Regions from separate parts of the Paenibacillus sp. FSL R7-0189 genome, predicted to be linked through region 2. Evidence: predicted binding sites of a transcription regulator. Region 2 holds the regulator's gene; each other region holds the start of a gene.

Region 1 (10,864 bases), 3.2 Mb from region 2:
ACCGATACTGCGGAAATAGTTGCCTATTGCCAGTAAGAGAGCTGCGAAGAGAATATCCTTAATGGACCTTCTTTTAATAAATCTTATGGCAAAATATAAAGCACTTGTCAGAAAGGCGGTAGCGATCACATCGTTATAGATAAAATTACTCATAAACAATGAAGGGATATAGGTTGCAGCAAACACGAGGATGCCATAATCCTTATCCTTGGACTTATAATTGAGCTCTTTATACAGCATGTAAATCATTAATGAGGTTAAGAGTGTAAACAGAATATTAAATATTTTGATTACCAGATAATTATCCGGAAAGATCAACAACAACGTCTTTAAATATAAAACGATCGAAAAATTAAACGGAAACATATGCAGATAGCCGTTCGTGTCAAACGACGAATAATCATTCCTGTACAGCATGTCGAGTGCCAATGAAAGCACTGTCTGCGAATCATCCGTCGGCAAGCGTGGAAACAGAAAGATAATCACCATCTGGATTGCAAAAGAAAACAGCAGTATGGCTGGAATGACTATTTTCCAACTGTACTTATTAAGCTTCAGGCACATTTTATACAAAATAACGCTTAATGCCAGCACCACTGCGATCACTAGAATAAAAAGACCCAGCTGTTGTCTCTCCAAAATTGGCGTGTCCCCATATACGAAATAATTATATTTCGCCCTAATAAAAAAGGAGGATGCGATAAAAAGACCGATAAAGAATGCAAGTATGAGATACAATGTTTTTTTAATTCCTCTTATCATGGAAAACCTCCTTTGCGCAATCGAAAGCCCTTTACAATCCGCTGCCCCGATTCATAAAAAGCATTATAAACACCCAAACTGAAAATCCAATGAAAATCGGATGTTTGGGAATTCGCAAAGAAGAGATTTAGAAAGAGAGGTACGTCCTACAATTGGGAATCAAAAAATCGCAAATGTGATACGGAAGTTTCAAAATGGAGAGAGTTGCGGAGACAAAGAGAGGAAATGGAAAACTACTCCAATCCTAGGGAGTATTATGACAAGAGTCTTAATTCTCTTTCAAACGATTATGCTATACTGGTGGAGCAAATAGAATAGGCTTAAAGGGTCGGTCGGCTACCTCTCACCGAAGGGAGGGATGCCTTGTGACAGTGTTTGAAGCAATGATGCTTATGCTAACCTTTGGTTCGCTTATCGTAGCGCTGCTGTCCAATAAACGCAAATAGACCGCCCACTCACAAAGGCATGCGGTCTATCTGTCGTGTCCTATTTGCTGAAGCCTACCGCCCTTAAAAGCGGCTATTGCCTTGGGAGTCGTGTTACAGCACGGCTCTCTTTGCATTTTACGTCTTTTCTACCTTTAATATACCACAAATAATTTAATAACGTAATAATGTACGGTGTTACACTACATTTCCAATCTCCCAGAAAATCCATCCATCCTTGCGTACATCAGAACAATTTACTATCCATCTTTTTTAAAAACCGATTATTAGCGATTAAGCCTTTCACTCTCTTCGTTGTATTAGGCCCTTTCGGTGTGCTACCTCTTCTATTCAGCAAAATCCACCGTAGACATGCCCAAGCTTCAAAGATCTCAAGTTCTTCCTGATCCATATCATTTTCCAATAGATAAGCAGTTCTGAACACATCAGCATAACGCTCAGAGATATATATTTTCAGCAGAATAAGTGACCAGGCAAAATCATATCTAGAGTCTCCCAACTGGCCGTTCGTCCAATCGATTATGGTATATCGCTCTTTATCCTCCACTATATTTCCGATATGAAAATCCCCATGAATGATACAGTCTTGCTTCATTGGAGTTTGCTCAACCAGAGAAGTCAATACATTATAAATATCAGATTGTTCTTTAGCTTCAGGGAAAAAGTAGCCGATGAAATCGTATTTTGGCAGTTGTATATTTCCAATCTCTTCAACGCGAATTTTATGTATTTTTGCTAATAGGCTTGCGAGTTCCTTCATTTTCCTGGTATTCATTTTATAAATAGGGGTTCCGTCAAAACTTGTTAACAACACCTTATGTCCCTCCGGATTGATTCCCCAGCCCACTGGTTTAGAGACGGCTACTCCTCGTTCGGATAGAACATCCAATAAACGATATTGAAACTGGACATCCGGTCTGGATTCCTTATTCCATGTTTTCAGTACATAGCTCTCTTGATCAGAATTAATCTTCATGACCTCAGCTTCAAATCCTTGATCCATTGTATGCGCAGTTAAGCTGTCTTCCTGATTTAATAAGTCGTTCATGATTTCGTTGTGCTCTAGCCAATTTATGATAGATATAGGAGTTTTCAAAAATGGGTTCTTCCTTTCGGAGTCAGCTACAACAGATTAACGCAACTCAAAATTACAAATAACATAAAATAGATTGTTCTATCCAGTACATAAATACAGTATCCGGGCTTTTCTTTTCAAACTTTTTCATTTTTAAATACATGTCCATTCCATCAGAAACATCATGCCATAAATCCGTAAATACAAAATCATATTTTTCCTTAGACATATGTTGTTCTGCATATTCGAAAGCATCTGCTTGGATAAGCCTGATCTTGTGAGCATTACTGAATTGTGGCAGTACATATTTATTAAATAAATCAATGACATCTTGATTTTTTTCAACAACCGTTATGCTTTCAACATTAACTTTTTCAGAAACCATATAAGCATAATAGCCAAGCCCAAGCCCAAACGTAAGAACATTCCCAAACGCTTTATCTACAGCTTCTTTCATTGTTTCTATTTCATTTGGCGTGATCGTCATCCAGATTCTATCATTCTCCAATACGGCCGGGAACATGAATTCAGTTTGAAAAAAGCCAACCTGAGGAATTTGTCTTCCCACTTCTGTCCGGATGATATCATTGCAAACAAAACCTTCAAAAGGTTTATATTTTTCATATTTTAATTCACTATTATTAATCTTTATAGTTGGTATCTTGATATTTTTATAATATGGATTGTCATAATATTCATTTGCATCTAGCTTATGAAGCATATTGCTAAAATATTGGTTGAACAATTCCTTATCATCAACATTATCAACCGTATCCATCCCAAAAGCAGCAGCCAGCATTAAACCAAAAGCGTATTCATAAGATACACCACAGTTTACGATTTCTTCAATTTCTTCTTTGTTAATAAAGTCGGGGGTATTATTCAAATAGCGGCTAAGTAAAGCAAACACTTTATAGTTATCTTCTTTTACTTTTTCTTTTATTACGTTATTAAATTCCATATTCTCACCTATTAATTAGAATTTGTTCCTATGTCTCATGTTAGTCTTTCCGGATTGACTAGTAGGCAATACTCTCATTTTACCATTTAAAAATCCAGAAAAACAAAAACCGCTTTACTAATCCATGACAGTTACCACTTCTACAGTGAGAAAATCTCACGCCATATCTTCTAGTTATATGGTTTATGGTCCATTTTCCGCCTAATCCGCTCAATATTTCGTTACCCTATGTTAGAATAGACGACTTGTATAATTTGTGAAAACTTTCACTAATAGTCATGATTGATGGTATACTTAATAAGAAGATGAACTAAAGAGAATAACGATGGAAAGTGTGGACGTAACCGTAGAAGATTTGAAGTTAGGAGAATAACAGCGACGCGCGCGCTTCTCCACTTCCAACTCCCTCTGATACTTCCTTTCTTTTTTGTCGGGTTCTTTTGGTACATCTTAATAGAGAAATATAAAAGTGGAGGGTTAACAATGAAAAAGAAAGCAGCTGGTGCTCTGAGTCTCGTCCTCTCTGTCATGCTCGTTATCGCAGGTTGCGGTAATGGAAACGACAAGGTGAACGAGAGCAAGAGTAATAACAACGAGAAAAAAGAAGTTGAAGCCGTCTCCGGGGCATCTGAAGCAAGCTACACACCATTCGATCAATTAAAAGATAAATATGATATCATCATTGTCGGTGCGGGTGGTGCGGGAATGTCCGCGGCGCTTGAGGCCAAAGAGAAAGGCATGAACCCTGTTATTTTGGAAAAAATGCCGGTTGCCGGCGGGAACACAACCAAATCCTCTTCGGGGATGAACGCTTCTGAAACGAAATTCCAAAAAGAACAAAACATTGAAGACAGCAATGATTTATTTTATGAAGAGTCATTAAAAGGTGGCCATGACACTAACGACAAAGAAATGCTTCGTTTCTTCGTTGATAATTCCGCGAGTGCGATCGATTGGCTGGATTCCATCGGAATCCGCTTGAACAATATCACCATTACAGGCGGCATGAACGAAAAACGTACACACCGTCCTGAAGATGGCTCTGCTGTGGGTCAATACCTTGTCAAAGGTTTAGTAAAAAACGTACAAGAGAAAGAAATCCCACTTTTCGTGAATGCTGATGTCAAAGAAATCACTGAAAAAGATGGCAAAGTAAATGGCGTCAAGGTCCTCTTTAACCAAACAGAGGAAAAAACAATTACGGCAGATGCTGTCGTTGTAACCACTGGCGGATTCGGTGCCAATATGGATTTGATCTCCGAAGTAAGACCTGACTTGGAAGGCTACGTTACTACTAACCAAATCGGCAGTACCGGAGACGGCATCAAGATGATTGAGAAACTCGGCGGCACAACCGTCGATATGGATCAAATCCAAGTTCACCCGACTGTGCAGCAAGAAAAATCCTACCTCATCGGCGAAGCTGTTCGTGGGGAAGGCGCTATCCTTGTTTCCAGTGAAGGTACACGGTTCACCAATGAATTGGATACCCGTGATAAAGTAACAGCTTCCATCAATACACTACCTGAAAAAGCAGCTACGCTGGTCTTTGATTCCGGTGTTAAATCCCGTGTGAAGGCTATTGAACAATATGACAAAATGGGCTTCGTGATTCAGGCGGATTCCATCGAAGCTTTGGCCAAAGAAATCGGTGTTCCAGAGGATAAGCTGGCAACAACGCTTGATACTTGGAACAGCGCCGTTAAGAATAAAAAGGATGCCGAATTTGGCAGAACTACAGGAATGGACAATGACCTGTCCACTGGTCCTTTCTACGCTATTAAAATTGCTCCTGGGATTCACTACACCATGGGTGGCGTGAAGATCAATACGAACACAGAGGTTCTAAATAAAGATGGTGAAGCTATCCCTGGTCTGTTTGCGGCAGGCGAAGTTACAGGCGGCTTACACGGACAAAACCGGATTGGCGGCAACTCTGTTGCAGAAATCATTATTTTTGGTCGTCAAGCTGGGATCAAATCTGCTGAATTCATAAAAGCAAAATAAGTAGATAACAGATACTATAGGCCTCACAGCAAAAAGCTCAAGCATCGGCAAGTTAGCCGCTGGCTTGAGCTTTTTTAATGGGATTAATCGCCAATAGTTCGGATAATAGTATCAAACGGATCTAATTCCAACGTTTGTTGTCCATATTCCGTATCAATCGTAGTTTTTTGAAGCTGGTCGCTATTGTTAATCACGACGAGTATTTTACTTTCTGGATAATAAGCACACTCTGTATATAAATTATCCGTAATATACTTTGTTTCCTTTAACTCATTCCCGGCATAACGAATCACATTTAACAGCAATCTTGTATTTTCAAAGCTTAAGGTGAAAGAAGGCAGGTAGATCCCCATTCCTTTACCAAAGGCATGGGTGGACAATGTTATCATCCCACTCTTTTCACACAATACCGCCGCTGAGCCATCCGTAAGATAGATGTTATTTTTAGGTGTTATGCTGGCTCCTTCAGGCACTAAACCTTGCTCATCTCTAGCCTCAAATGTCCATCTTCCATGAGCTACCTTGGAGCCTGTATCCTCATCCAGACCAAGCACATGTGCCATTCTGAAAAAGCTGTCATAACCATCAAGCGCCGAAGGCTGATTGATACCTATAAAAGTACCGCCCTCATAAACCCATTCTGTCAGTAAGTCCACGCACTTATGGTCACTCCAATATTCTCCACCACTCCATGCTGAACCTGCCGAGCCGGCATTGATCACTACATCACACTCTTGTAATACTCCCTTACGGATATCTTCAAAATCAATGAACTGCACCTCAACCGGCAACCCGGACAAAGCCTCATTGATATGAATCAAATCATGCATATACGTTTCATGGAAATGTCCGGACAAGGTCCACGATCTCAATTTGCCCCAAGCGTGCAAAATGGCTACCTTCGTCTTAATGTGATACGGTTTGCCTTTATGATGCAGCTCTTTAATTTCTCTGAATTCATCCGCGATCTTTTCGATATAATCACAAAAATCCGGATAAGGCTCTACAAGATGCAAATATCCGCCCAGTCCAATCCGATCTATAGGCTCTCTGAGCAAGGCGCGCCGGATATTAATCCAATACTTTTTGGCATCGTGCGTAGGGTTACCTCCCTCCATAAACGTAGGAAGCCCTCCCAATCCAACCGGAAATAAATAGGGATGCAGCCGAATCTCATGGGTATCTACTTTTACACCAGAGCAAAGCCTTGCCTCATACCCTGAGAACACACATTTAATCATCCCGTCAAAACCAAACTCCTCAAAACGGTCATTGTAAGGCTCCATGCCAACCCAACTATCATCATAGAAGACATACGCCAGCTTATCGTGCTTATGCACAATATCAATTAATTGCTTACCAAATTCGATGACAAAATCATTGATAAATGCCATATAGTCCAGCTTCCGCTGCTGCGCCGGGATATGACTGACCCGATATTTCCCACCATTCACAAAATCCTCGGCCGTGAGCGAATACCCATATTTTTTAGCAAACAGATCAAGCGCTCTTGAGCTTACCGTAAAATCATATGAACCCCAGTCCGAGAACAAATGGCGATTGCGCTCATCACTGCCCCATATCCAGGCGAAATTAAAAAAGAGGGAGGTAAACCGAACCACTGTTGTTTCCTTATGCTTATGACACCAATCTTCTATCCAATGGAGTAAATATTTTTGCGTTTCTACATAGATGGGATCAATCTGCATCAGATGCTCTTTTTCCCAGTGATTCGTGGTGTGATTGTACATGGAGATCTCTTCCCAAATCCGGTAGACCATGAAGCTGACTGTGTATTTATGCCAAGGCGTTATTCCAGTAATGACTACATTTCCCGATTCCCGCTCATAATTCCACAGTTCTCTTGGAACCTCTTCGCCCGTCGTTCGGTCAAAAACCTGCCAGTACTTAAACGCCTCTTTGGAATCATTCACTCGGAATTGTTCAGCAAAAAAATCCTCCATCAGATAGATGGATAAATAATCTTGTACCGCTACCTTCGGATTTGTTATTAAAAAGCTCTGCTGCAGCTTGTCTGAATTCTGGGACGCCCATTCGTTATGATCTCTGATGATGCAGATTGTAGAATAAATGCCGTATCCTGCGTTGATAATCTCATCGGACAACTGTGTGCCGTCACTGTCACGGATGACATCGGCACCCCAACGTTCAGCTAATTCCAGGGTCAATGCCTCATAACCGGATTCTCCCGGCAGTGTAAAGGCCCCCGTTGTTTGTTTGGACAACTTGGATCCCTCCTATTTAAGCATATCGGATAGAAAAGCTAATGCTAAGCCTTGCCCCCAGCCTTGAATCCAGTCTTTTGGAATATTGCGGTATCCTTCCCGATCCTTCATAACCGCTGTTCCGCCAGAGACACTCAGTACCCGTCCATCTTCGCTGATATTGTTCAAAATACCTTTCAGGGCTTTTTGCACATATTTGGTATGCAGCGGATTGCCGTTATTGATCATAGCAGCCGCAATGCCGCAAGACGCGGATACTTCTTCATAAGACTCCTCGTCATCGAGTACTGTCCGCCACAGACCGTTCTCCGTTTGCACCAGCTTGAGTGCGGCCAACTGATCGCGCAGCGAACACTCCACGTCCATACACTGCGGATACAGATACCATTCTTTCAAAAGCTTTTTAACTTGCGACATGGTGTATGCGCCCCAAGCATTCGCTCTGCCCCAGAATAGTCCAGACATGTGATCCTGCTTCACATTATTGTAGCCATGGTACCAAAACCCGCTGCTAGGATCTTGCAGGTATTTGATATGCCAATAATATTGGTTCAAGGCATCTTGAATCATTTCCTGATCCTTTAATTTGCTTCCTACACGGAGCAGGAAAAATGCCGCCATAAACAAGGTATCCGCCCATGCCTGTTCTGGAAAATCATTAGAAATAGAGACGGTATGCTGCAACACATGATCTCCGAATCTAAGCGCATTGTTCTGTAGATAATCTACTTTGCTCATCACAATATCCCAATATTTCTGATTGCCTGTTTCCTCATACAAAGTGATCAGCATATGGCCCATGGCACAGGTGTTAACTGTCCAATCCGGCAGACCCAGCTCGATATATTCATCTGCCCACTGGACAAGCATATCCAAATACTCTTTATTTCCTGTAGTTTCATAAGCTCTGGTTACCCCATAATAAGCCACACCACAAGGCCAGTCCCATGTTAAATCCATCGCCATTGTTTTTCTGACCACTTTGTCGATGACCCTTAAAATCTCTTCTCTGTCATAAGTTAATTGAAGCATCTTGTTTCTCCTCTCTTTCGCACACGCCCCCAAAGGCGCTTGAGAGCTGTCCGTCCATATTGTAAACGCTTTACTAACTCTATTGTAAGTAGTAAAATGGTCTGATTCTAAGCATATTCATAACTAAACTGTGCAATTTCAACCATTAACTAGTAGTTCTTATATTTCGAGATTGGCCGTGACTACAGAGAATGTTTGGACTTCCGGCCGCTGTTGTCGTAAGAATTTCTTGATTTTATACCGCTCTTCGCGGTGGAAATCTGCTGACAAAGGCGGACGCTAACGCTCCTACAGTTCCAAACTTCTCCTCCGCCACTTTTTTCCCAAATTGTATAATATCAAGTTCTCTTTATATAGTTGAATTTGATATAACGTTAACCTATAATCTACTCAACCTACGTAATAAGAATGGGAGTATTGAGAATATGCCCAGAAAAAAGAAGCCCGTCATTGAATACCGCCACTACAGCTTACCGATAAACTTTCCTATCTTGCTGTTAAGCGGTGAACGTTGGAAGATTTCTGATATTAAAAGTGAACATCTGCATTTCCATAATCATTTGGAGATTGGCATTTGCCATTCGGATAGCGGCATCATGGAGATCAAAGGAGAATCTGTGCCTTTTAAAGCCGGAGATGTGACCTTCATCCCTAGGTATCTCCCTCATACAACTTATAGTTCGCCGAATGAAGCCAGTCTGTGGTCTTATATCTTTTTTTCGCCTGAGGATCTTTTTCAGCAATCCTTCAAGAGCGCTTACAGCAACTTTGAGCCGAATCTGTGGGCTATAAAGGGAACAAACTGTATTTTGAATAAAGAGGAACATCCCAAGGTATATACCCTTGCGACATCGGTCGTGGAGGAATTGAAACAAAAAAATCCTTACTATCAAGAAAGTGCCTACGGCTTATTGTTATCGCTTTATATAGAACTCCTAAGAATTCATTCCCGGTATGAACCCTTGGTTAATCAAGAAACAGAGCATAGCCTGAAGGGCGATTTTGTCATCTCACCCGTTCTGGAATACATCACTACAAACTACATGATGCCAATTACTATCGATTTTTTAGCTGATCTGTGCCACCTAAGTACTACTCATTTTCGCAGGAAATTCCATGAGATTATGGGGTCCGCACCTCTCGACTTCCTAAACAGTACCCGTATTGAAGAGGCCTGCAAGCAGTTAAAAAGTACGGATGATTCCATTCTCTCCATCTCTGAGCAAGTAGGTTTTCAGTCCATATCCAGCTTCAACCGATGTTTCTCCAAGCTTATGGGTGAGTCACCTAAACAATGGCGTAAAGGCGCACAATCCGAAGCACAATCCGCTAAAGCGTCTATATTGGAATTTACGGGGTGGGTATGATCCATTTATCCATTGGTCTATTCTAGATCATCTTTCTCCCGATCGTTTTATATAACATGGTTCTTATCTTCTTTAACTGCGCAAAGTTTTCTTCAAATGAAATGCTGTGGGTCAGTGCCAGCCCTTTTGAGAAATCTTTTTTATATAGAAAAATTGATTCCAAATACAAACCTATGACATGAATCTGATTCCAAGTAGGATAACTTGAATTATGATAGAAGACAGTCAGCGTTTCTAATGCATAAAAATTATGACACCATCTCGCTTCCTCCATTATGTACTTCATTGCCGGTCCGTTATTGTTAATCATTATGTCTCGGAATTCATCTAAATGATTAGGCTGAACATCGACATATTCAATTGCATAAAATGGCTTTACATGCCGTTTTCGCGCGCCTTCCCCTGGTGTAGGGTACGTGCTGTTTGGTGTGGTTACAAGTAACTCCATACGGATTGTTTCGAGCACGAAAGGTATATTCACATTTTTTAAGTTAGGTAAAATGATTTCGGCATCTTCCTTTTCCTTGATCTGCATTAGGATAAGATAATCCCATATAATGAATTCTCCATGTTTTTCGGCTGTTTTGTTATGACTGTAAACTGAAATATCCTCCACAGCATTATTTTGAGTCATGGATCCTAGAACGTCTGTGAGTTGGCTCTTTATTTCTTTTTTCATATGCTTTTTATACTTCTTATCGACTCCGATACTCCAAGCAATATAATAAGTATCATTTTGTGGTGTCAGTTTTAGATTCTCTACGCTTATTTTCTTATCCATTTCTGTTTCCCTTTCTGTACAAGTCCCCAGCCATCGATGTATAATTCGTCTAAGATTTCTAATAGCTCGGAAGGGGTCTGAAGCAAGGCTGCTTATGGTTAATCGTAACGCTGCTTCCCAATAAACGCAAATAAGCCCCCCCTCTGAACTGCCCCATCAAGCACAACAAAAAGGCATGCGTCCGGTA
Region 2 (10,864 bases):
CAACACCAGCAGTGAATACGATAGCATCTACACCGTTCATAGCAGCCGCATAAGAACCGATATACTTGCGCAAGCGGTACTCATACATTTCAAAAGCTAGCGTGGAATTAGGCTCACCTTTTTCCATACCCTCAATAATATCACGCATATCACTGCTTACGCCCGAAATTGCTAGAAGTCCACTATGTTTGTTCAACATGGAGTTAACTTCGCCTACGGACAATTCTTCCTTGTTCATCACGTAAGGTACAATTGCTGGATCAAGATCACCACTGCGAGTCCCCATCATCAAACCTTCCAGAGGAGTCATACCCATCGAAGTATCCACAGACACTCCATCTTGAACTGCAGTTACACTACCTCCGTTACCGATATGACAAGTAATGATCTTCAGATCTTCCAACGGACGCTCCAAGTACTCCGCAGCAGCTTTGCTTACGAAGTCGTGTGATGTACCGTGTGCGCCATAACGACGAACTTTATATTTATTGTACAGTACTCTAGGAATCGCGTACATATAAGCTTTTTCAGGCATTGTTTGGTGGAATGCAGTATCGAATACAACAACCTGCGGTACACCCGGCATATTTACTTCAGAAGCCGTAATCCCCATCATTGCTGCTGGGTTATGCAGGGGTGCAAGGTCAAACAATTGACGAATTTTAGTCTTGGCATCAGCGTCCACAAGTGCGGAAGCTTTGAAGAATTCACCACCATGTACTACACGGTGACCCACAGCATTGATTTCTTTAATGGATTCAATAACGCCATGCTCTTTATCCGTTAGGCAAGCTAGAACTTTACGAATCGCTGTGTTATGCTCCAAAATTTCACTTACTTCTGTTACTTCAGCTTTACCAGTAGGTTTATGGTTCAGAATGGAGGAATCCATCCCGATACGTTCCACCAAACCTTTAGCCAAAACGGATTCATCAGCCATATTGTACAATTGATATTTTAAAGAAGAACTACCGGAGTTAATTACTAGAATATTCATATACGGTCACCATCCTTGTCGTACTGGAAGAAGCCTTCGCCTGATTTCATACCTAATTGTCCTGCACGCACCATCTTCTTAAGGATCGTGGAAGGACGATATTTCAGCTCACCATATTCACGGAACATATTTTCGAGTGCAGCAAGGACCGAATCCAGACCAAATCTGTCAGCCATTTCAAGCGGTCCATATTGGAATTGATAACCAATACGCATAGCATCGTCAATATCCTGTGCGGAGGCAACGCCCTCTTGCAGTACATGCATAGCTTCGTTGATAAACAAGCAAATGAGGCGTGATGTTACAAATCCTGGGGATTCATAAATCATTACACCTTTTTTCTCAACAATTTCATCAACAAAGGATTTTGTATCTTCAAAAGTAGCATCTGAAGTTTTCAGACCGCGTACAATTTCAACAAGATCCACTTTAGCTACAGGGTATATGAAATGCATTCCGATCACGCGTTCCGGATACATTGTAGAACTTGCAAGTTCAGTCAAGCTAAGTGTTGACGTATTGCTGGCAAGAATAATGTGGTTTGGACATACTTGATCCAGTTGATTCAATATTTTTTTCTTTTCTTCTAAATCCTCAACGATTGTTTCGATAACCATGTCACAAGAGCTCAGCTCTGCGAAATGTGTCACTTTTTGAATGCGGCTAAGAATCAGCTTTTTCTCAGCTTGAGTGATCGCCCATTTCTCCAGTTGCTTATCTAGACTTGTCTCGATCATTTCGTAGGAGTAGTCCAGTTTCTCAGGGGTTTTCTCCACCAGCAATACATCCAGGCCCTTGGCTGCCAGCATTTCGGCAATCCCTTGTCCCATTGTGCCACCGCCGATGACACCAATTTTCTTGAAATTCATAAAAAAGTCTCCATCCTTTCAGGTATCTATACTTTTGTATTGTACCTTGTCTGTCGCAAAAATTTATAAAGCCCGACATATAATGATATCTTAGCATGCCTGAAAAGTAAAAAAAAATAACCAGCATAAATATTTATGCTGGTAAACGCACGCTGTCACGAAATTGACATCGAAATTGCTCTCCGGAGAGCACTTCTTCCTTCATTAAAATGTCAAGGGAGTAATCAAATACATTTCGTTGCTTTTCAAGGTGGTCGTGAGTACGTACTATCAACTCATCCAATATTTTACTGTTTTCCTTCATAAGTTCTTCAGTGGTAACCATTTCCAGCTTGGCGATACCCAACGAAGTCAATCCGGATTTCATCATGGTTTCGACAATATTCAGGGCCTGATCAAAATCGCCACGCGAACCTGTGCTTCGTCCGCCATAATACATTTCTTCTGCAGCCGCTCCACCAAGTGCGATCATAATCTGATCTTCTAAATAATCCTTGGTGTACAGATACTGCTCTTGCTGAGGATTGTGACGTACATAACCAAGGGCTTGCCCCCGCGGAGTCAGTGTAACCTGACTAACACTTCCCGGACGCAGCAGCTCAGCCATAATGGCATGTCCCAATTCATGGATTGCCACCCGCTTTTTCTCTTCGTGGTTAGTTTCTCTGTCCGTTTTTTCCCCCATCATAACCTTGTCAATCGCCATCGACAGATGCCGCTGCTCAACCTCTGTCAATTCCTCACGCATCATATAAATTGCTGCCTCATTCATAACACTTTCGAGCTGAGCACCGGAAAAACCATAGGCTTCTTCGGAAATTTTGTCGAGGTTCACATTTGCATGAAGCGGCTTATTTTTGGCATGCAATTCGAGAATCGATTTACGGCCTTTTTTATCAGGCATGTCGACTTGAATATGACGGTCAAACCGGCCAGGACGCAGCAATGCTGAATCAAGCATTTCTTTACGATTAGTGGCTGCTACCAGCAGAATGCGCGGCGTTTCGTTGTTATAGATCCCGTCCATCTCGGTCAACAGCTGATTCAAGGTCTGATCATATTCTCGCTGCTGTCCGCCTTCACGCTTACCGCCAATTACGTCAATTTCATCTATGAAAATAATAGCGCTTTGCTTGTTTTCCTTAAGGGCGCGGGTACGGGCATCCTTAAACAAATCGCGGATACGGCCGGCACCGACACCTACGTACATTTCTACAAACTCACTGCCTGATGCTGCCACAAATACAGAGTTCGTATAATGTGCTGCTGCTCTAGCCATAAGGGTCTTACCTGTTCCTGGAGGGCCTGTAAGCAGAATCCCTTTCAAAGGCCGAATCCCGAATTTGCTGATTTCCTCATGCCGGATCAAAAAATCCAACGCTTCACGAAGCTCCTGCTTTGCATTGTCTTGCCCGCCAATTTCTTCAAAAGTGAGCTTTGAAGGTCCATCCTTCTTGCGTTTCTTCCCGGCACCTGCATTTACCGCAAGTCCGCCTCTTAAATGAGCAATGATAAGTAAAGCCGTGAGCATCCCAGCAGCAATTACAATCGGGAATATATTAATGCCTAGAAAAGCCATAAAAATAAACAAGACAGGAACAAATCCGATTAGAATTTCTTTAAGGTATTTAGGCATTATTCCATACCCCCAATGTCGCAGGTTTACGCGGCAAAATAATAAATTTGCTTTCTTTTCCATTACTCAAGCTTACATAGACATTATTGTCGTCAATTTCTGTTGAGGCTATCACATTTTTATATTGCGGATATTGCGCTTTGAGTCCATCAAGTTCTGTGGGTATAAGTGTATATTTACGGCTCTCCATGGCTTCAGCTACAGAGAACATCGCTTTATCCCAGTATTCATCCAGCAGTTCACTGGAGTTCTGTTCTACATCAAGTTTCAGTGTACGTCCATCAATCATCGATTTTCCTTCTTTGGAGACGTACTGAACCAGTTCACGTAATTTCGTGCCTGGCTGGAGATCAAGTTTCAAAGTGACCTCATTGCGGTTAATACTGATATGAGAATTATTGACGCCCTCATATTGAGATACAATCTTCTGAAGTGGTTCCTGCATTGCAAACTGACGATACAAAAAGAAGCCACCAAACAATAGAGTAGCCGACAGTAGAGACGTTATCAGCACAGGTACAAGACGTAATTTCAAGAAACGTCCTCCTCTCAAAGATGACAAAATATAAAGCTCATTATAATAATCTATAGCTATTTGAGAGCTCATCAGAGAGACTGAAGTCTCTTATTGCTGTTCTAATTACAAGTAGTAGTATATCACAGGTGTATATACTAATTTCAAAATAAATGTGAATATATTTAAAATTTAATTTTTTAAAAATTTCCATCAATACCAAATATATTCCTCACTTTCGACAAAACCGGCCTTGATTTTTAATCAATCGGCTTATTTTTGTATGTGAATTTAAAAGAATATTCGGTGATAACTACCCATTCAGTATATCACTTAGTATATCACTTTTGTACATCAAATAAATGTAAACAAGCGAACTTATAATAAGTTCGCTTGTTTACTATGCCACCCTTAATTTCCTTATGTTCGGCTTAACTTTTAGGTAAACTGTAACCTTCACCCATTCGGGACCCATCCGAAAACCGATAAAATTGATAATAATACCGACCGCTCTGTTTATAAAAAAGCTGCCAAGCATACTCTCCGTTATATACTCCCGGCAGCAAGCGTTCAATCGTTATGTCCGGAAGATCAGCTTTGATAATGCCGCGTATTTGGGCTTCCGAGGTTCCTTTACTTAGTTCCTCAGCAAACACTGCGTCGTCGCCTTCAGCAAATTTTCCATCTACCGTAAAGCGGACCCAGACCATAAGAGCAGTCCCGGCTTCATTTTTTCCTGTTAAAACCCAGTACACTGCATTTTCATCCCAAACCGATTTTTGTGCTTTGGTTACCTCTGTTAGACCCGCTCTGGTTTTGGCAACATCCTTAGCGATATCACGCTCGTTCCATTGATCTTTCATAATATAGGCATAGAACTGGATAAGTCCAAACCCCAGGAGCAGAATCAGAACTGACCCCAGGAGGATCCATTTTTTCCTTTTCTTCAAGGTACAGCTCCCTTTCTAGTAATATATCTTTTTTGATTATATAACACACCTGCGTGTTTATCCAAAATTTCATAATTTTCTAGCTTTCCCAGTCTTAAAAATGCACAAAAGGCCGCAACTTTTGCTAAAAGCAAAAAGTCGCAGCCTATTATTTATTCGTTATTCTCCAGACTTAACGCTTCAATAAACCTTCGAAGGCTTCTTGCGCTTTACGCCGGATAGCTTCCTCATCCAGGGTTAAGCATTGTCCATGCTTGATGACCTGTTTACCATTCACCCACACATGCTCAACATCCTTAGCGCTAGCAGAGTAAACTGCATGAGACAACAGATCTGTGTGTGGCAGCAAATGCGGCTGATCGATATCAATAGCAATGAAATCAGCTTTCATCCCTACAGCAAGTCTGCCTACATTATTTAAAAAGATGGACTGCGCGCCATATTCTGTAGCCATACGCAGAGCTTCTGGAGCAGGGACAGCCGTTGGATCACCGCTGACACCCTTATGAATGAGAGCTGCAAGCCGCATCTCTTCAAACATATCCAAGTTATTGTTACTTGCCGCGCCATCCGTGCCAAGAGACACCTTCACACCAGCTTTTAGAAGATCAGTAACCCGAGCCACTCCGCTAGCCAGCTTCAAATTACTGCCCGGATTATGAGATACACCCACATTATGGCGAGCCAAGATCTCAATCTCTTCATCATTTAAATGAACACCATGTGCAACTATCGAGGGACGTGTGAACATTCCAAGCTTCTCTAAGTGAGCTACAGGACGCAACCCGTAATCCGCCACATTTTGTTCCACTTCACGTTTCGTTTCGGACATATGCGTATGCATCGGTAAATCCAGATCATGCGCTGCCTGCACGAACTTAACCAGGAAGGCAGGAGGGCAAGTATAAGGGGCGTGTGGCGAGATCATAGTAGTAATTCTACCGTCAGCCTTTCCATGCCAGTTACGGGCAAAAGAAATCGCTTCCGCAAGCTTGTGATTCTGTACATCCTCTGGACATAACCCGATCACACCACGCATCAATACGGAACGGATACCTGATAACTCAGCTACCTCGGCTACTCGGTCCATATGATCATACATATCGAGGAAGGTCGTAGTTCCACCCTTCAGCATTTCCAATACAGATAAGGAGGTTCCCCAGTATACATCATCACCGGTGAACTTTTCCTCCATCGGCCACATTTTCTCCTGAAGCCACACTTGTAGCGCTAAATCATCTCCATATCCACGCAGCAAAGACATCGCCGCATGACCATGTGTGTTTACAAGTCCAGGCATGAACAGCAGACGGCTGCCATCAACCACTTGCACTCCAGCTTCCATCTGAGGCTCTTCTTTTCCTATGTAAGTGATTAAATCATCTTCAATAGTCATATATCCACTCAGAACCGGCTCATCCGTTCCCGGAGTCAGAAAATACCCGCCCTTAATTATCGTTTTATTGTTGTTCATGTTCGCTTTCTTCCTTTCCATCCCGCAAGTAATAAGCAAGACTTTGCAGATCAGTTGTAAAATCAGCTGCATGCACCCGGATATTCGGTGGTGTCTTCAGAATCACAGGGGCAAAGTTCAAAATCGCTTCAATCCCAGAAGAAATGAGGATATCTGCTACATTTTGAGCTTCTGAATCAGGTACGGTAATAATGGCAATGCGAATACCTTGCTCACGAATTGTGCTGCCTAGTTCATCCATCGGTTGCACAGTAAGGGAGTTGATCTTACGTCCAACCTTAGGAGCGTACGAATCAAATATAGCCGTGATTTTCATAGTATCTTTGAGATATGCATTGTAATTAGACAAGGCATGTCCGAGATTACCTGCTCCAACTAAAGCTACATTAAGCTGTTGATCCAGCTTCAGGATATGACGGATTTTCTCAATAAGATACGTTACATCATAGCCGATACCTTTTCTGCCGAAGTCACCAAAATATGCTAAATCCTTACGAATCTGTGCGGGATTAAGATCAAGCTTTTGCCCAAGTTCCTGAGAGGAAACTGTTAATATTTCGCGATTCTGGAGATCATTCAAAAAACGCAAGTACACAGGCAGTCTGCGAACAACGGCTTCTGATATTTTATCCGATTTCATATTTTCCCTCCTAAAAATAGTAATGTTCTTGTGAAAATCCATATTCAAACGTCTACCTCTCCTTATTAAGGACGGTACTGTAACACACCGCCCTTAAGGATAAGGAGGAGCTAAACTGAAGACGAGCGTTTTAAGAAGCGCCGCCATCCTCTAGCCATTCCGCTATGCGAGGGACCATTTGATCAGTAAGCATATGCTCCATTTTGGGACCAGGCAATGAATAAAGGAAATACTTCCCGTAATGAGATTCAATAACCCTCGTATCATAAACAATAACTATTCCGCGATCCTGCGCCGTGCGAACCAGTCTTCCGAATCCCTGCTTAAAACGAATAACCGCTTGAGGAACAGATAATTTCATGAACGGATTCTTCTTCTGGGCCTGCAATAACTCAGACTTCGCTTCCGCCAACGGGTGATTCGGCGGTTGAAACGGAAGTCTCACGATGGCCAGGCAAGTCAGTGCTTCACCTGGAATATCTACACCTTCCCAGAAGCTGCTCGTCCCCAGCAGAACGGATGCTGCACTGTCCTGAAAGCGGCGGATCAGCTTGCTCCGGCTGCCACCTTCCACGCCTTGACCAAGCACCGTAATCTCTTGTGAGGCTAAAGCCTCTTTAAGCGGATCATATACCTGACGCAGCATTTTATAAGAAGTAAACAGAACCAGCATCCGCCCACGTGTTGTTTTAGCAGCTTCCGATAATGACTGTACGAGTGTATCGACAAATCGAGCATCGCCCACACTCCCCTTCACACTAGGAAAATCACGCGGTATAACTAGCAGTGCCTGCTCGCGATACTTAAAGGGGGATGGAAGGAGTGAGGTCATTAGACGTCCCTCTTCCGCAGCTTCGTTAAGTCCGAGATTATCAATCATAAATTGAAAAGATTTATCTACAGACAGCGTCGCCGAGGTAAGCACGATGCTTTTTTTCTTATCGAAGAACAACTCTTTAAGCTGGCTGCTAACATCCACAGGGACGGCATACAGCTGTAGTGATTTGCTGCGGTAATTTCCATTTGCCTCCAGCCAATATACTACATTATCGTCATTCAGCCCCATAAAGAATCTTACTTGCTCACGGATGGAAGCCAAATCCTTAAATAAACCGCTAATATCAGTAACAAGACTGTCTGCTGAGGATTGGCTTTCCTGGTCACGCATCTCGTTAAGCATTTTATCACCCTTACGGATGATATCGCTTAACGTCAGATTCATAGTGTTCTCTAGCGCAACTAATTCATCCCAATCCTTCGGCTTACGGGCGGGAAGCAACCGCATAACCAGTTGTCCCGCTTCCCCCGCCCCTGCATCACTGCGTTCCGGCAAAAGGCTGAACAGCTTGTCGCTGAGTGCATCCCAGGTTTCTTTGACGGTAAGCAGATCCGGGTAAATCCGATCGATGACTCCGCTCCATTCTGAAGCCTCTTCACTGCCTGACGACTGTAATATCTGGCGCAGAGCAGGAAGCTGTCCGTTTCGGCTATCTTTATACAGTCGCGATAACGTGTGTGCCACAGTGAAATGCTTCATATGCATGCCAAGATGTTTACCAGCCACATCTTCTAAATGATGTGCTTCATCAATGACAAGATGCTCGTAAGCCGGAAGCAGCTGGTGCCCAGCCTTAACATCTGCGAATAGCTTAGAGTGGTTTGTAATGACCACGTCAGCAATCCCAGCTTCATGCTTAGCCCTATGATAATAACATTTGCGGAACCACGGACAAGAACGGCCCAGACAGGAATCGGTATCGCTTGCCACCGTCTCCCAGAAATCACCGCCCCGGCCGCTTAAATTCAGCTCTTCATCATCCCCTGATTCACTTTGAGTGAGCCATACGATCATCTGAGCGGCAGTAAGCGCATCTTCCCTTGGGCTTATAAAGTCCTTTTTATTAATTTTATGCTCAAACTTACGCAGACACAAATAATGTCCTCTTCCCTTAAAAATAGCAGCTTTAAACGGAAAAGGAACTACCTGCGTTAACAAAGGGATATCCCGCTCGCGCAATTGGTCCTGCAGATTAATGGTATGAGTGCTGACCATGACTTTTTCATTGGTGCGAACGCTTTGATAAATGGCAGGCAACAAATAACCGAGCGATTTACCGGTTCCTGTGCCCGCTTCAATCAGTAGGTGTTTGTCTTCGGCAAGTGCCGTCATCACCTCATTGATCATAATATCCTGAGCTTCCCGGCTTTCATACTGCGGTAATGTGTCTTTAAGTCGTTTGGTTACTTCGTCCATATAATCAGTAAAAGATAAATTCGCTAGCGGATTCTCAGCATGCTCATCTCTAGGTGGCGCTAACTCCGTCCAGTCTCCTACTGCAAGCGCTAATTGACGATAGAAAGTCAGATCACCTTCGGGCTGTAGCGTCTCCGCTTCCCGCTCTCGCAGCAGACCATCAAAGTACCAGCCCAGATCACTATCCTCTTCGGTAAACAACTCACAGAGTCTCTGGATCGTAAGCAGCGGCAGCTCGTAGAGCTCCTCCAGACATTTCAGCAGCACTAAAGCAGTCGCAAGTGCATCACTATCTGCCTGATGCGGACGATCATGCGTCACTCCAAAATGAGCGCTGACAGAGCCTAGCTGATAAGATGTGAGCGAAGGAAAGCAAATTTTCAGAAAATCAATCGTATCCAAAATCCGCCCTTGAAATGGCAAATAACCACAACGATCTAAAGCATTTTGTAAAAAATGGAAGTCGAAAGCGACATTATGCCCTACGAGCACAACATCATCCAAGAGCGGAACAAGCTCCATCATCATCTCATCCAGCTCAGGCGCATCCTTCACATCATCATCGGTAATCCCCGTCAGACCTGTTATAAAAGGAGGAATCGGCGTTCCGGGCTTGACATAGGAACCATATACCCGGGAGATGGACCGGTCTTCTTCTATAATTGCAAGGCCAACCTGGATAATTTCACCCACGGATTGGGTTCCTGTTGTTTCAAAATCAAGCACGGCAAATTTCATTATAATTCTATTCCCTTTCAATTGAGACTCTTAATCAGCATAACAGAAGTTGCGAAAAAAGGCGATGCACACCACTGGTTCAGGGGATGCATCGCTTGAATGGAAATTTCCAAAACCGTTATTCTTTTACAAAAGGGAAACCAGCTGATTTCCAAAATGCAGCTTCCCTCCACGACGGCGGCATACCTCTAAGTTAACGTTTGGTTCCGGAAGCGCAGGATCATGCTGCAAAGCAAGATCAAACAATTCCTGCGCTTCATTGAAACGTTCCTGTGAGGCTCGTATGCAGCCTAAAGCATTATAAACCATGGCTTTCAGCTTGGTTTCCCGTATCAAGCCCAGCATATGGTTCAGATGACTCCAAGCGGACTCACCGTCACCTTCCTGCAGATAAGAGATGGCCAAATATAATCGAGCAGCCAAGCTATCCGGGTATTGCGCAATAACTTCTTTAAACTGATCAATACACTTTCCATACATCAGCAGCTTATAATACCCCTGACCTCTTACAAAGGAATCCATACACAGCTCTGGTGCTTCCTGTTCCGGCACTTCCTCTTCGACCACTGCTGTAAAATCCGTACTTTCGCGAAAGGAACTAAGCTTCTCAGCAAAAGCGAGCCATTCATCCATCACTTTATCGCTCAGTCTATGCAGCATATTATAATTGCATAAAAGCTCATTCCGGCGGGCACCCTCCGCTGTAGGGTAATCTGTTACGATCTCCTGAAGCACCTTGTTCATTTCAGCAAACAAATGTTGAAACATGGGCTATCCCCCCCCTTACTGAAG
Region 3 (10,864 bases), 2.4 Mb from region 2:
AGGAAAACCAGGATCATCTTGGGCAAGAGACGGCAATCGTTCCAAAGAACGAACCACATCATAACCAAGGAATCCAATACATCCACCAGTGAAAGGAGGAACATCTTCATCCTTTAACTTAGGCGACGTAAAATCCGACATCCATTGCTGCAGTAGCTCCAGCGGTTGTCCATGCAGTGTTGTTGCCTCAGGTATCCTCTCCTCGTCCACTGATGCTGATTCCAAAGATTCAATAGGAAAGCTAAATACTTCGGCATTATCCTCCTTGCCCTTCAATATCGAAACAGGATTCAAGCCCAAGTACGTATAACGTCCACCCTTACCACTTTCTAAAACTACAGAATACTGGGAAGCTAACTCCCAGGCCTTCTCCCAGGACGCGGGTAATTCGTTGGTGCACCGGGGTGATTTTATAATCAAGGGAAACATGCTCCAGTCTTCAGCAGCCCATTGTTCCCACTCGTTCCAGGTTGTTATGATTTCCAAAGCCATCCTCCTAAAAGTTTTGTATAGCATCATCTTACAGTTTAATCTTCGGGACAAAACTCGCTTCGTAAGCATATGCTTAGTTTTATGAAGCCATTACTTCGTAGAAATCACTTTGCAATAAAACTCGCTTCGTAAGCATTCACTTAGTTTTGTCCAGACTTTAATTATTTTAAATCATCAGTAGTATATTGCCTGTCAGTATACTGTACTTAAGGCATTATTGAAAAGCCCTCAGCGATAGGAAATTATTATGATTTTTTTGTTTTCTGCAAAAATCAGAGCTTTTTTCAACAATAATAAAATCACCACGTCTGGTCCTTCATATATGAACAGAACCAAATGCCTTTTAAATCAACGAAAAGAGTCTCCATCACCACCAAAAAAGTGGTATGAAGACTCTTATAGATTTACGTTATTGCAAACAATTACGCTTCGAAATTGTAAAGTGGTGTGCTCAGGTAACGTTCGCCGTTACTTGGGATAATGACTACTACTTTTTTGCCAGGGCCTAAATCTTTAGCTACTTTAAGAGCGGCAAATACAGCAGCACCTGAAGAAATACCAGACAAGACGCCTTCTTCTTTAGCTACACGACGTGCAGTTTCGAAAGCTTCATCATTCTCAACGTGGATGATTTCATCATAGATATCTTGGTTCAAAATCTCAGGGATGAAGTTAGCTCCGATACCCTGGATTTTGTGAGGACCTGGTTTGCCTCCAGCCAAGATTGGGGAAGCAGCAGGCTCTACAGCATAGATCTTAATATCAGGATATTGGCTTTTCAGCACTTCACCCGCACCAGTGATCGTTCCGCCTGTTCCGATACCTGCAATAAAAGCATCCAAAGGACCGCCGATGGATTCAATAGCGTCAATAATTTCAGGTCCAGTAGTCTCACGGTGAATCTTCACGTTCGCTTTATTCTTGAATTGCTCGGATGGGAAATAGCTTGGGTTTTCTTTCAGAATTTCGTCTGCTTTCTTAACCGCACCATTCATACCTTCCGATCCTGGGGTCAGCACCAATTCCGCTCCATATGCGCGAAGGAGATTACGGCGCTCCAAGCTCATTGTTTCCGGCATTACGATAACTGCTTTATAACCTTTAGCAGCAGCTACAAGTGCCAGGCCGATACCAGTGTTACCACTAGTAGCTTCTACAATCGTACCTCCCGGTTTCAGTAGACCTTCACGCTCAGCTTCTTCCACGATGCTGATTGCAATCCGGTCTTTTACGCTTGATCCCGGGTTCTGATATTCCAATTTCAAATAAATATCTGCGGAGCCTTCCTGTGCCAGACGATTCAAACGAACGAGCGGAGTACCTCCGATCAATTCTGTTACGTTGTTAACGACTTTAGCCATGAGCAAAAACCTCCTTAGAATGATAAATGCGATATAAGAACGTAAATTATGACTTTATGCTTCTGTGTATGGAGTTTAAATTGTTGACCACCGTCAGTTATTTCCGACTAAAACGGTAGGGTTTACGTTAATATCATATTATCAATCTTGCAGGCTGTTGTCAATATTTATTGATACCTCATATTTATTGCGTAAATCGCTTTCCACCTGCTGCAAGGGAGGGGCTTGCTCCAAAGCCAGCTCTTGACGTACAAGCGCCCGAATTTCTTTCTGATCCGGCATTTCTGGAGAGTGAATACTCTCCAAGCGGATAATGGCGAAGTCTTCCCCTGTCTCGATCGGACCGGCTATATCACCCACATCCAATCCAGCGGCAGTCTTTAACATTCCCTCTGGCCAAAAAGGGTCGTCTTCCTCTACTTTACCTAAGCTGCCTCCGTGCTGCCGACTCTCATCATCAATAGACACTTCCCTAGCCAAATCAGCGAAATCCTCACCCTGTTCCAAGCGATCCATTACCTGCTGGCCTTCCTCATAGGATGAGACCTTGATCATAGAAAGCTGCATTTCCTTTTTTGGAATGAAGCGCTCGGCATTTTGCTCTAAATAAGCATCTATATCGGCATCACTGATTGTAATGCCCACCGTGGCTATCGCTTGTAAGGACAGACGATAAGCTGTCTCTGCGAACACTTCCTGACGAGATAATCCGAGCTGAGATTGCATTTGAGCATAATATTGCGCTTCTGATTCATACCCAACTATAGTGCGTGCCAGTTCCTGGTTAACCTCATCGTCTGTCACGGTAATTCCTAATGCCTTAGCTTCCATGTTCACGACAATATGGTTAAGCATACTGATTAACACTTCTTCTCCATGCTTTTTTTTGAGCTCATCCATCCACTGCTGATCCGTTATCGGTTGTCCGCCTGCAGTCGCTACATCCGGTGATTCATTGTCTGTTGTATCTCCTTTAAGAAGGGCCATGGCGCGCAAACTCCAGAATAATAGACCCCCGAGCATTAAAGTTGCAACAGCTAGAATAATAACCGTATTGCGAAGTGCACGTTCCTGTCTCGTCATCATCCCAATACCCTACGAATTCGCTTGTTCTAAAATGACCTGTAAATCGTCCTTATTGAAAACATAAGCCTCATTGCAAAAATGGCATACGACTTCAGCCTGTTCATCTTCTGCAATTAATCTCTCCAGTTCATCCCGTCCTAAGCTAACCAATGTCTGCTCTACCCGCTCACGCGAACACTGACAAGCAAAGTTAATATCCAGTTCATCCATAACCACTGCATCCGGCAACAGGTAGCGCAGCATTTCTTCTGGCTCCAGCCCCTGATCGAGAAGCGCTGTTACAGAAGGCATCGCCCCTACAGCTTTTTCAATCTCTGTGATCTCCGCATCAGTCAGACCAGGAAGAAGCTGAACAATAAATCCTCCAGCCACAATTACTGACTCATCGGTATCTACCAGTACACCTAGGCCGACCGCAGCTGGAGTTTGCTCAGAAACCGCAAAATAATAGGTAAAATCATCGCCAAGCTCCCCGGAGATAATAGGAATACTACCTCTGTACGGCTCTTTCATACCTAAATCTTTTATAACATCAATGAACCCTTCAGTTCCCACCGCTCCAGCTACATCCAGCTTCCCCATGCTATTGCTCGGTAAATGAATGTGAGGATTATGCACATAACCACGCACTTCTCCCAATGCATTGGATTCTGCAACGATTTGTCCGATCGGTCCATTCCCTTTAACCATAATACTCAGCTTCTCACTACCCTTGAGCATAGCGCCCATCATGGCTGCAGCGGTAACTGTACGTCCCATTGCGGCTGTAGCCGTTGGATACGTATCGTGTCTGCGTCTCAGTTCTTCAACCAATTCAGTTGTGCGGACAGCAAACGCTCTCACTTTACCATTAAGAGCCGTGCCGCGGATTAGTCGATCCTTCTTTTTTTCCATTGGGTGCATAGCCCTCCTATCTCTTCGCCTTTTAGGCTTCTTTATCTTTATTGGTTACGATCGTAAATAATTCTTAATCCTTCTAGCGTTAACATAGGATTTACTTCATCGATACAGTCCGTTTCACCCGCAATTAGCGAGGCGAGGCCTCCGGTCGAAATAACCTTCAGTTCGGGAGCGTTCATCTCGACTTTAATTCGTTTAACAATGCCCTCAACCTGACCCGCATAGCCAAAAATAATCCCGGCCTGCATCGCGTGCACCGTATTACGTCCGATGACCTTTTTAGGCTTCTCCAATTCAATTCGCGGCAGCTTAGATGCCCGCTGGTATAATGCCTCTGTTGAAATGCCTAGGCCAGGGACAATCGCCCCACCAAGATAATTAGCACCTGCATCAATGCAATCAAAAGTCGTAGCCGTACCAAAATCAACAACGACAAGTGGACATTTGTATTGTTCAATCGCAGCAACTGCATTAACAATCCGGTCTGCGCCAATTTCACGCGGATTCTCATAACGTAAGTTAAGCCCCGTCTTAATCCCTGGTCCAACAATCAATGGGTCTTTGCCTATATATTTAATACACATATCCTCAATAGTCTTAACTAGTGGCGGAACAACCGAAGATATAATTACACCTTCAACGTCTTTGACAGATATACCTGACATGTGAAAAAGATTGTGTATCATTACTCCATATTCATCCACGGTCGATTGACGCGCAGTACTTAGCCGAAAATGATGCAGCAATTCGCGTTTTCTATATACACCGAGAACAATATTGGTATTACCGATATCGACAGCAAGCATCATGACAAAGGCCCTTCCTTCTTGGCATTAAGGTCTAGACTGATATCCAGACTGGAGAAGGAGTACGTAAGGCGCCCGACAGAAATCACATCCACACCCGTTTCAGCAATCCCGCGTAAGGTTTCTAACGATACATTGCCAGAAGCCTCTGTCTTAACATGCGGAGCTTTCGATTTAATCCTAGCCACGGCTTGCTTCATCATATCGTTAGACATGTTATCGAGCATTATAATATCAGCACCTGCTGCCAGCGCCTCTTCGACTTGCTCTAAATTCTCGGTCTCCACTTCGATGCTCATCGTATGCGGGATGTTCTTCCGGGCACGACCTACAGCCTGCCGAATACCACCCGCGCCTTTGATATGATTATCCTTGATCATAACTGCATCATATAAGCCAAAACGGTGATTATAGCCTCCACCAATACGAACAGCATATTTCTCTAGCATCCGGTGACCTGGTGTAGTCTTACGTGTGTCCACTAGACGAGTCGGTAATCCCTCCAGCACCTGCACGAAAGAAGCTGTACGTGATGCCACACCCGAAAGACGCTGCATCAAGTTAAGCGCAAGCCGCTCACCTGTTAGAATCGCATGTGTGCTGCCCTCAACCTCAATAATTACTGTCCCTTTGGTTACAGCTTGACCTTCCTCGACAAGGGCTGTAAAACTAAGTGCCGGATCCACAATTTCAAAGACCAGCTCTGCAATTGGAATGCCACAAATTATACCGTCTTCCTTGGCATGAATAATCCCTTTGGACTCATGGCCCACTGGAATCGTCATCTGCGTGGTTACATCTCCGGAACCAACATCTTCCCGCAACCAAGCCTTGATGGATTGTACTAGCTCTTCATTGTAACCATTAAACATCATCGCTTAATTCCTCCACTATTCCCAGTTCGCGAATTTGAAGCAGGTGCTTACGCCACTGATCATCATCCCGCTGCGGATAATCCTCACGGTAATGCGCCCCACGGCTCTCTTCCCGTGCCAGAGCAGACTCTGTCACAAGCAAACAGCAGGTCAGCATATTAGCAAATTCATATTCCTCACGTTTGGACAATGCTGATCCAAAGATTGGCAGCTGTCGTTTTAATTCATCTAGTCCTTTAAGTAACATCTCTTCGTTACGACGTAGTCCGGCATATCGAACCATTACCTTCTGTAGCTTCAAACGACGTTCCACAATAGCTTGAGTTGGCGAATCTACACGTCCCTCGTTACTGTTAACCGATAAAACATCACGGTCCAGCGGGGAAAGCTCATGAATCCGATCAATAATACGCTGTCCGAATACAATGGCTTCAGATAATGAATTACTAGCTAAACGGTTAGCGCCATGCAGGCCTGTGGAGGAAACCTCTCCGCAAGCAAACAGACGTGGGATGGTGCTCTCTCCATTCAGATCGGTCTTAATCCCCCCCATCATATAATGCGCAGCGGGAGCCACTGGAATCCAATCACTTGTAATATCCAGTCCATAGCCCATACATGTCTCATATATTGTGGGAAACCGATGCTTCACCATCTCTGGAGATTCATGTGTAATATCCAAATAAACGAACGTTGATTTAGTATGTTCCATTTCACTTACAATAGCTCGTGCTACAATATCCCGCGGAGCCAGCTCAAGCAGGTCATGATAACGTTCCATGAACCGTTCTCCATTAATATTGCGCAAGACTGCTCCTTCCCCACGCACAGCTTCGGAGATTAAAAATCTAGGAGCTCCCGGGTAACTAAGTGCTGTAGGATGAAATTGAATAAATTCCATATCTCGTATATGAGCCCCAGCGCGATAGGCGATTGCTACTCCATCTCCTGTAGCTACTTCTGGGTTGGTAGTGTATCGATATAATTGTCCTGCTCCACCAGAGCACAGAATGGTCGCATCCCCTTGCAGGAACAACCTTCCACCACCGGGCCGTTGCAATAATGCGCCTACACATTCTCCACCTTCAGTGATGAGATCGATAACATAATGATCATCCCAGACCTCAATATTCTCATGTTCGGCTACCTGTTCCGCCAATGCACGAACAATCTCATAACCTGTAGCATCCCCATTAGCATGTAAAATACGGCGATGGCTGTGCGCACCTTCCTGAGTCAAAGCCAGTACCCCATCTTCCTTATCAAACAGAGTTCCTAAGCGAATTAACTCATGAACGCCTTCCGGCCCTTCATTAACAAGTGCATCGACAGCTGTTGAGGAGCAAAGACCTGCTCCGGCCATTAAGGTATCCTGCCGGTGGTAAGCAGGGGAATCATCCTCAGCTATAACAGCTGCGATCCCCCCCTGTGCATAGCGAGTATTACTTTCCATTACTGATTTCTTTGTGATCATTATGACACGCCGATCTTCACTGGCTTTAATAGCTGTGAATAACCCGGCAATCCCTGAACCAATAACAATACAATCTGTCTTTACCGTAGGAATATCCCGAAGATCAAAATCAACCAAATATTGTGGAATCATGACCGCTTTTCACCTGTTTCAACGAAAGAGTAGCGCATGCTACCGGACTTGTAGCATGCGCTCTAGGGATGTTCTGGCTTTGTCGGCGACAGCAGGCGGTACATAGATTTGTGGCTTCATCGTCTCCAGGCATTTCACCAGTTTTTTTAGATTATTAACTTTCATATTAGGACAAACAAGAAATTTGGTAGCAAAATGGAATTCTTTATCTGGACTATCCTTACGAAGCTGATATCCGGTACCATCTTCCGTTCCAACGATAAATTGCTTACGATCCGATTTCCGGCAATACTCCAGAATTGATGTAGTGCTGCCTACATAGTCACCCATGGCGACTACTTCAGGACGACACTCTGGATGAACTACAAATTCCGCATCTGGATATTTTGCTCTCATTTCTACTACATCTTTGACGGTCAACATGTCGTGAGTGTTGCAATAGCCTTCCCAAATAATCAGCTTCTTGCCCGTCTGATCTTGTACATATTGACCAAGATTCTTATCTGGGACCCAAATAATCTCTTCGGCGTCAAGGGATTCGATTACTTTCACAGCATTAGCAGAGGTACAACAAATATCGGTTTCTGCTTTAATCTCGGCGGACGAGTTGATATAAGTGACTACTTTAGCATTTGGATGTTGAGCTTTTAGCTTACGCAAACCGTCTACATTGACCATATCTGCCATTGGACAGCCTGCACGTTCATCAGGAATAAGGACGGTTTTGTTCGGGGCTAGAATTTTTGCACTTTCCCCCATGAAATGAACACCGCAGAATACAATAACTTCTGCATCTGTCTCTGCAGCCTTCTGAGCGAGTAAAAAAGAGTCGCCCCGGAAATCGGCAACCTCCTGAATTTCATCACGTTGATAATAATGAGCTAAAATGATTGCGTTTCGTTCCTTTTTAAGCTGTTCAAGACGTATACGAAGTTCTCGATTCTGTTCCTGCTTGCGCTCAAGCGCCAGAGCTTCCACCGATTGTTCTCCCCCTTAAATCCTCGCGGCTTTTCGCCGACATGATGTTATCAAATGGCATGCGCCATCATGGTGAAAAAATGAACATGCTGATATAAATAGTAAGTAATATTAATCACTAATGTACACAACGTTCCAGCCCCTGTCAATGTAACTGGACAGGCTTTAAGGCATAGAATCCCTTAAAAATTAAAATAAAAAATCCGGAGAACAGTTACGTTCTCCGGATAAATTTACATCATATGAATGGTGGACCCAATTAGGTAAGGCTAGTGCCCCCACCTTTATTGTCATCGTCAGAACCGTCATTACCCTCAGAATCAGGGTTATTCGGGATATCCTTCGACAGGTCAGGAAGTGTGGACTGTTCATCCTCAGGCTTGCCTTGAATGCGAACTCGCACATCACCGATATTGTCGATGACAGGCTCGCCAACTTCATGGGCAACACCTTCGCCACCCTCTGGTTTACCATCCTCGGAAAGGAATCCTTGTTCAATCAGTTGTGTGATCTGATCAAGCTCAAGTGTTTCTTTCTCAAGTAATGTATTGGCAATCAAGTGCATTTCTTTGGAGTGTTTGATCAACAGATCTTTACAACGTTCGTAACTCGAAGTAATAAAGTTCTGCATTTCCTGATCAATCTCATAAGCAATGGAGTCACTGTAATTCTGTTCATGCCCAATATCACGACCCAAGAATACTTGACCTTGAGAAGATCCGAACTGCATAGGTCCAAGCTTATCGCTCATACCGTACTCCATAATCATGGCACGCACGATGCGCGTAGCCTGTTGGAAGTCACTGTATGCACCCGTACCGATCTCACCAATAAACAATTCTTCAGCAACACGTCCACCAAGTAATCCAGTAACCTTATCCAAAAGCTCCTGCTTGGTAACGATCATCCGATCTTCCTTCGGAAGCATAATAACATATCCGCCTGCACGTCCGCGTGGGATAATAGTAACTTTATGCACCATATCGGCGTGCTCAAGAAAGTAACCTGCAATAGTATGGCCTGCTTCATGATAAGCTACAATACGTTTCTCGCGGTCACTGATCACACGGCTGCGTTTCTCAGTACCTACGATAACACGGTCAATAGCTTCATCCACTTCAATCATGGAAATATCTTTACGGTTACGACGTGCAGCTAGCAAAGCTGCCTCATTCAGCAGATTCTCCAGATCAGCACCTGTGAATCCGGTTGTGCGTTTAGCAACAACATCCAGTCTTACATCTTTCGTAAGCGGTTTGTTACGAGCGTGAACCTTAAGTACAGCTTCACGGCCTTTCACATCAGGACGGTCAACCGTAATTTGACGGTCAAAACGTCCTGGACGAAGCAATGCCGGATCAAGTATATCAGCGCGGTTAGTCGCCGCTACAATAATAATGCCTTCGTTACCACCGAATCCATCCATCTCAACCAGCAATTGGTTAAGCGTCTGTTCACGCTCGTCATGTCCGCCACCAAGACCGGCGCCACGCTGACGACCCACAGCATCAATTTCATCAATGAAGATAATACATGGAGCATTCTTCTTAGCATTCTCGAACAAATCACGTACCCGAGAAGCACCGACACCCACGAACATTTCCACAAAGTCAGAACCGGAAATACTAAAGAAAGGAACGCCAGCTTCACCTGCTACCGCACGGGCAAGCAATGTTTTACCTGTTCCCGGAGGACCTACAAGCAATACGCCCTTAGGAATACGTGCGCCGACAGCTGCAAATTTGCGTGGATCTTTTAGGAACTCAACGACTTCGACAAGCTCTTGCTTCTCTTCGTCCGCCCCTGCAACATCCTCAAAGCTGATTTTCTTCTTCTCCTCATTATATAACCGAGCCTTGCTCTTGCCGAAATTCATGACTTTACCGCCGCCACCTTGCGCCTGGTTAAACAGGAAGAAGAACAAGATGAACATAATTACCAGTGGGATAATTGAAGAAAGGAATGTCAGCCAAATGCTGGTACCTTCCATTTTCTTCTGAGTTAATTCAATCCCATTAACATCACTGGCTTGAATCAGTTCATTGATAGCGGCATCTGTAGGAGGAATATATGTGGAGAAGCTTTTCGATTTAGTATCGGCAGGCAGCTCTCTATACTCGCCTGTGACCAGAAAGGCATTACCCTCAAACTGAACCGTCAAATCCTTCACATTGTTGTTCTTGATCTCCTGCCGTAACTCGTCGTATCTAGGGAAATCGGCGGCTTCATTTCCATTGCTCACAAACTGGACAATACCCACCACGACTAAAAATAAAATCAAATAAAAACCAGAATTCCGGATGAACCGATTCATCCCCTACCTCCTCTCACAACACTCAAGTTATTGTACCATAGCCTCTTGGGACACCTCAAATAAAGGAAGTTGTGGGTATCCGATCCGTATGATCGAGGCAGTCCTTAGTTCAATTGGAATAAATCTCAGGTTTCAGTACTCCAACATATGGGAGGTTCCGATACCGCTCGGCATAATCCAATCCGTAGCCTACAACAAATTCGTCAGGTAACACGAAGCCTGTGTAGCTGGCTTCAAGATTAACAGTGCGGCCTGATGGTTTATCAAACAAGGTAACCACAGAGATAGTAGCAGCATTCCGGTTGCGGAGCAACTCAATTAAATAGCTGAGTGTAAGACCACTGTCAATAATATCTTCAACGATCAAGATATCGCGGCCTTCTACCGATACATCCAAATCCTTAATAATTTTGACTACTCCAGAGGACTTGGTGGATGCTCCATAG

The links. The regulator Rex, encoded in region 2, represses fermentation and respiration genes when NADH is low (regulators of the CRP and FNR family bind a similar motif). The targets are predictions, from matches to a motif close to TTGTGAAATATTTCACAA.
Region 1: the regulator Rex is predicted to act here: its motif matches at 3,499-3,516, upstream of MKY63_RS06765 (flavocytochrome c).
Region 3: the regulator Rex is predicted to act here: its motif matches at 8,175-8,192, upstream of nadA (quinolinate synthase NadA).

The regions. Positions count from the first base shown of each region.
Region 1 covers NZ_CP150223.1:1,575,163-1,586,026, forward strand. The annotation lists gene MKY63_RS06750 (glycosyltransferase family 39 protein) at 1-762, opposite strand, end outside; gene MKY63_RS06755 (aminoglycoside phosphotransferase family protein) at 1,435-2,256, opposite strand; gene MKY63_RS06760 (hypothetical protein) at 2,357-3,244, opposite strand; gene MKY63_RS06765 (flavocytochrome c) at 3,728-5,251, shown strand; gene gnpA (1,3-beta-galactosyl-N-acetylhexosamine phosphorylase) at 5,335-7,497, opposite strand; gene MKY63_RS06775 (glycoside hydrolase family 88 protein) at 7,510-8,529, opposite strand; gene MKY63_RS06780 (AraC family transcriptional regulator) at 8,955-9,896, shown strand; gene MKY63_RS06785 (hypothetical protein) at 9,919-10,677, opposite strand.
Region 2 covers NZ_CP150223.1:4,766,439-4,777,302, reverse strand. The annotation lists gene MKY63_RS20815 (acetate kinase) at 1-997, opposite strand, end outside; gene MKY63_RS20810 (3-hydroxyacyl-CoA dehydrogenase NAD-binding domain-containing protein) at 994-1,866, opposite strand; gene MKY63_RS20805 (AAA family ATPase) at 2,000-3,502, opposite strand; gene MKY63_RS20800 (hypothetical protein) at 3,495-4,037, opposite strand; gene MKY63_RS20795 (DUF5590 domain-containing protein) at 4,448-4,966, opposite strand; gene MKY63_RS20790 (amidohydrolase) at 5,139-6,440, opposite strand; gene MKY63_RS20785 (redox-sensing transcriptional repressor Rex) at 6,427-7,080, opposite strand; gene dinG (ATP-dependent DNA helicase DinG) at 7,211-10,072, opposite strand; gene MKY63_RS20775 (hypothetical protein) at 10,199-10,840, opposite strand.
Region 3 covers NZ_CP150223.1:2,341,789-2,352,652, forward strand. The annotation lists gene MKY63_RS10070 (anthranilate synthase component I family protein) at 1-492, opposite strand, end outside; gene cysK (cysteine synthase A) at 915-1,853, opposite strand; gene MKY63_RS10080 (peptidylprolyl isomerase) at 1,995-2,939, opposite strand; gene hslO (Hsp33 family molecular chaperone HslO) at 2,949-3,833, opposite strand; gene MKY63_RS10090 (type III pantothenate kinase) at 3,881-4,648, opposite strand; gene nadC (carboxylating nicotinate-nucleotide diphosphorylase) at 4,645-5,520, opposite strand; gene nadB (L-aspartate oxidase) at 5,510-7,126, opposite strand; gene nadA (quinolinate synthase NadA) at 7,166-8,104, opposite strand; gene ftsH (ATP-dependent zinc metalloprotease FtsH) at 8,364-10,418, opposite strand; gene hpt (hypoxanthine phosphoribosyltransferase) at 10,528-10,864, opposite strand, start outside.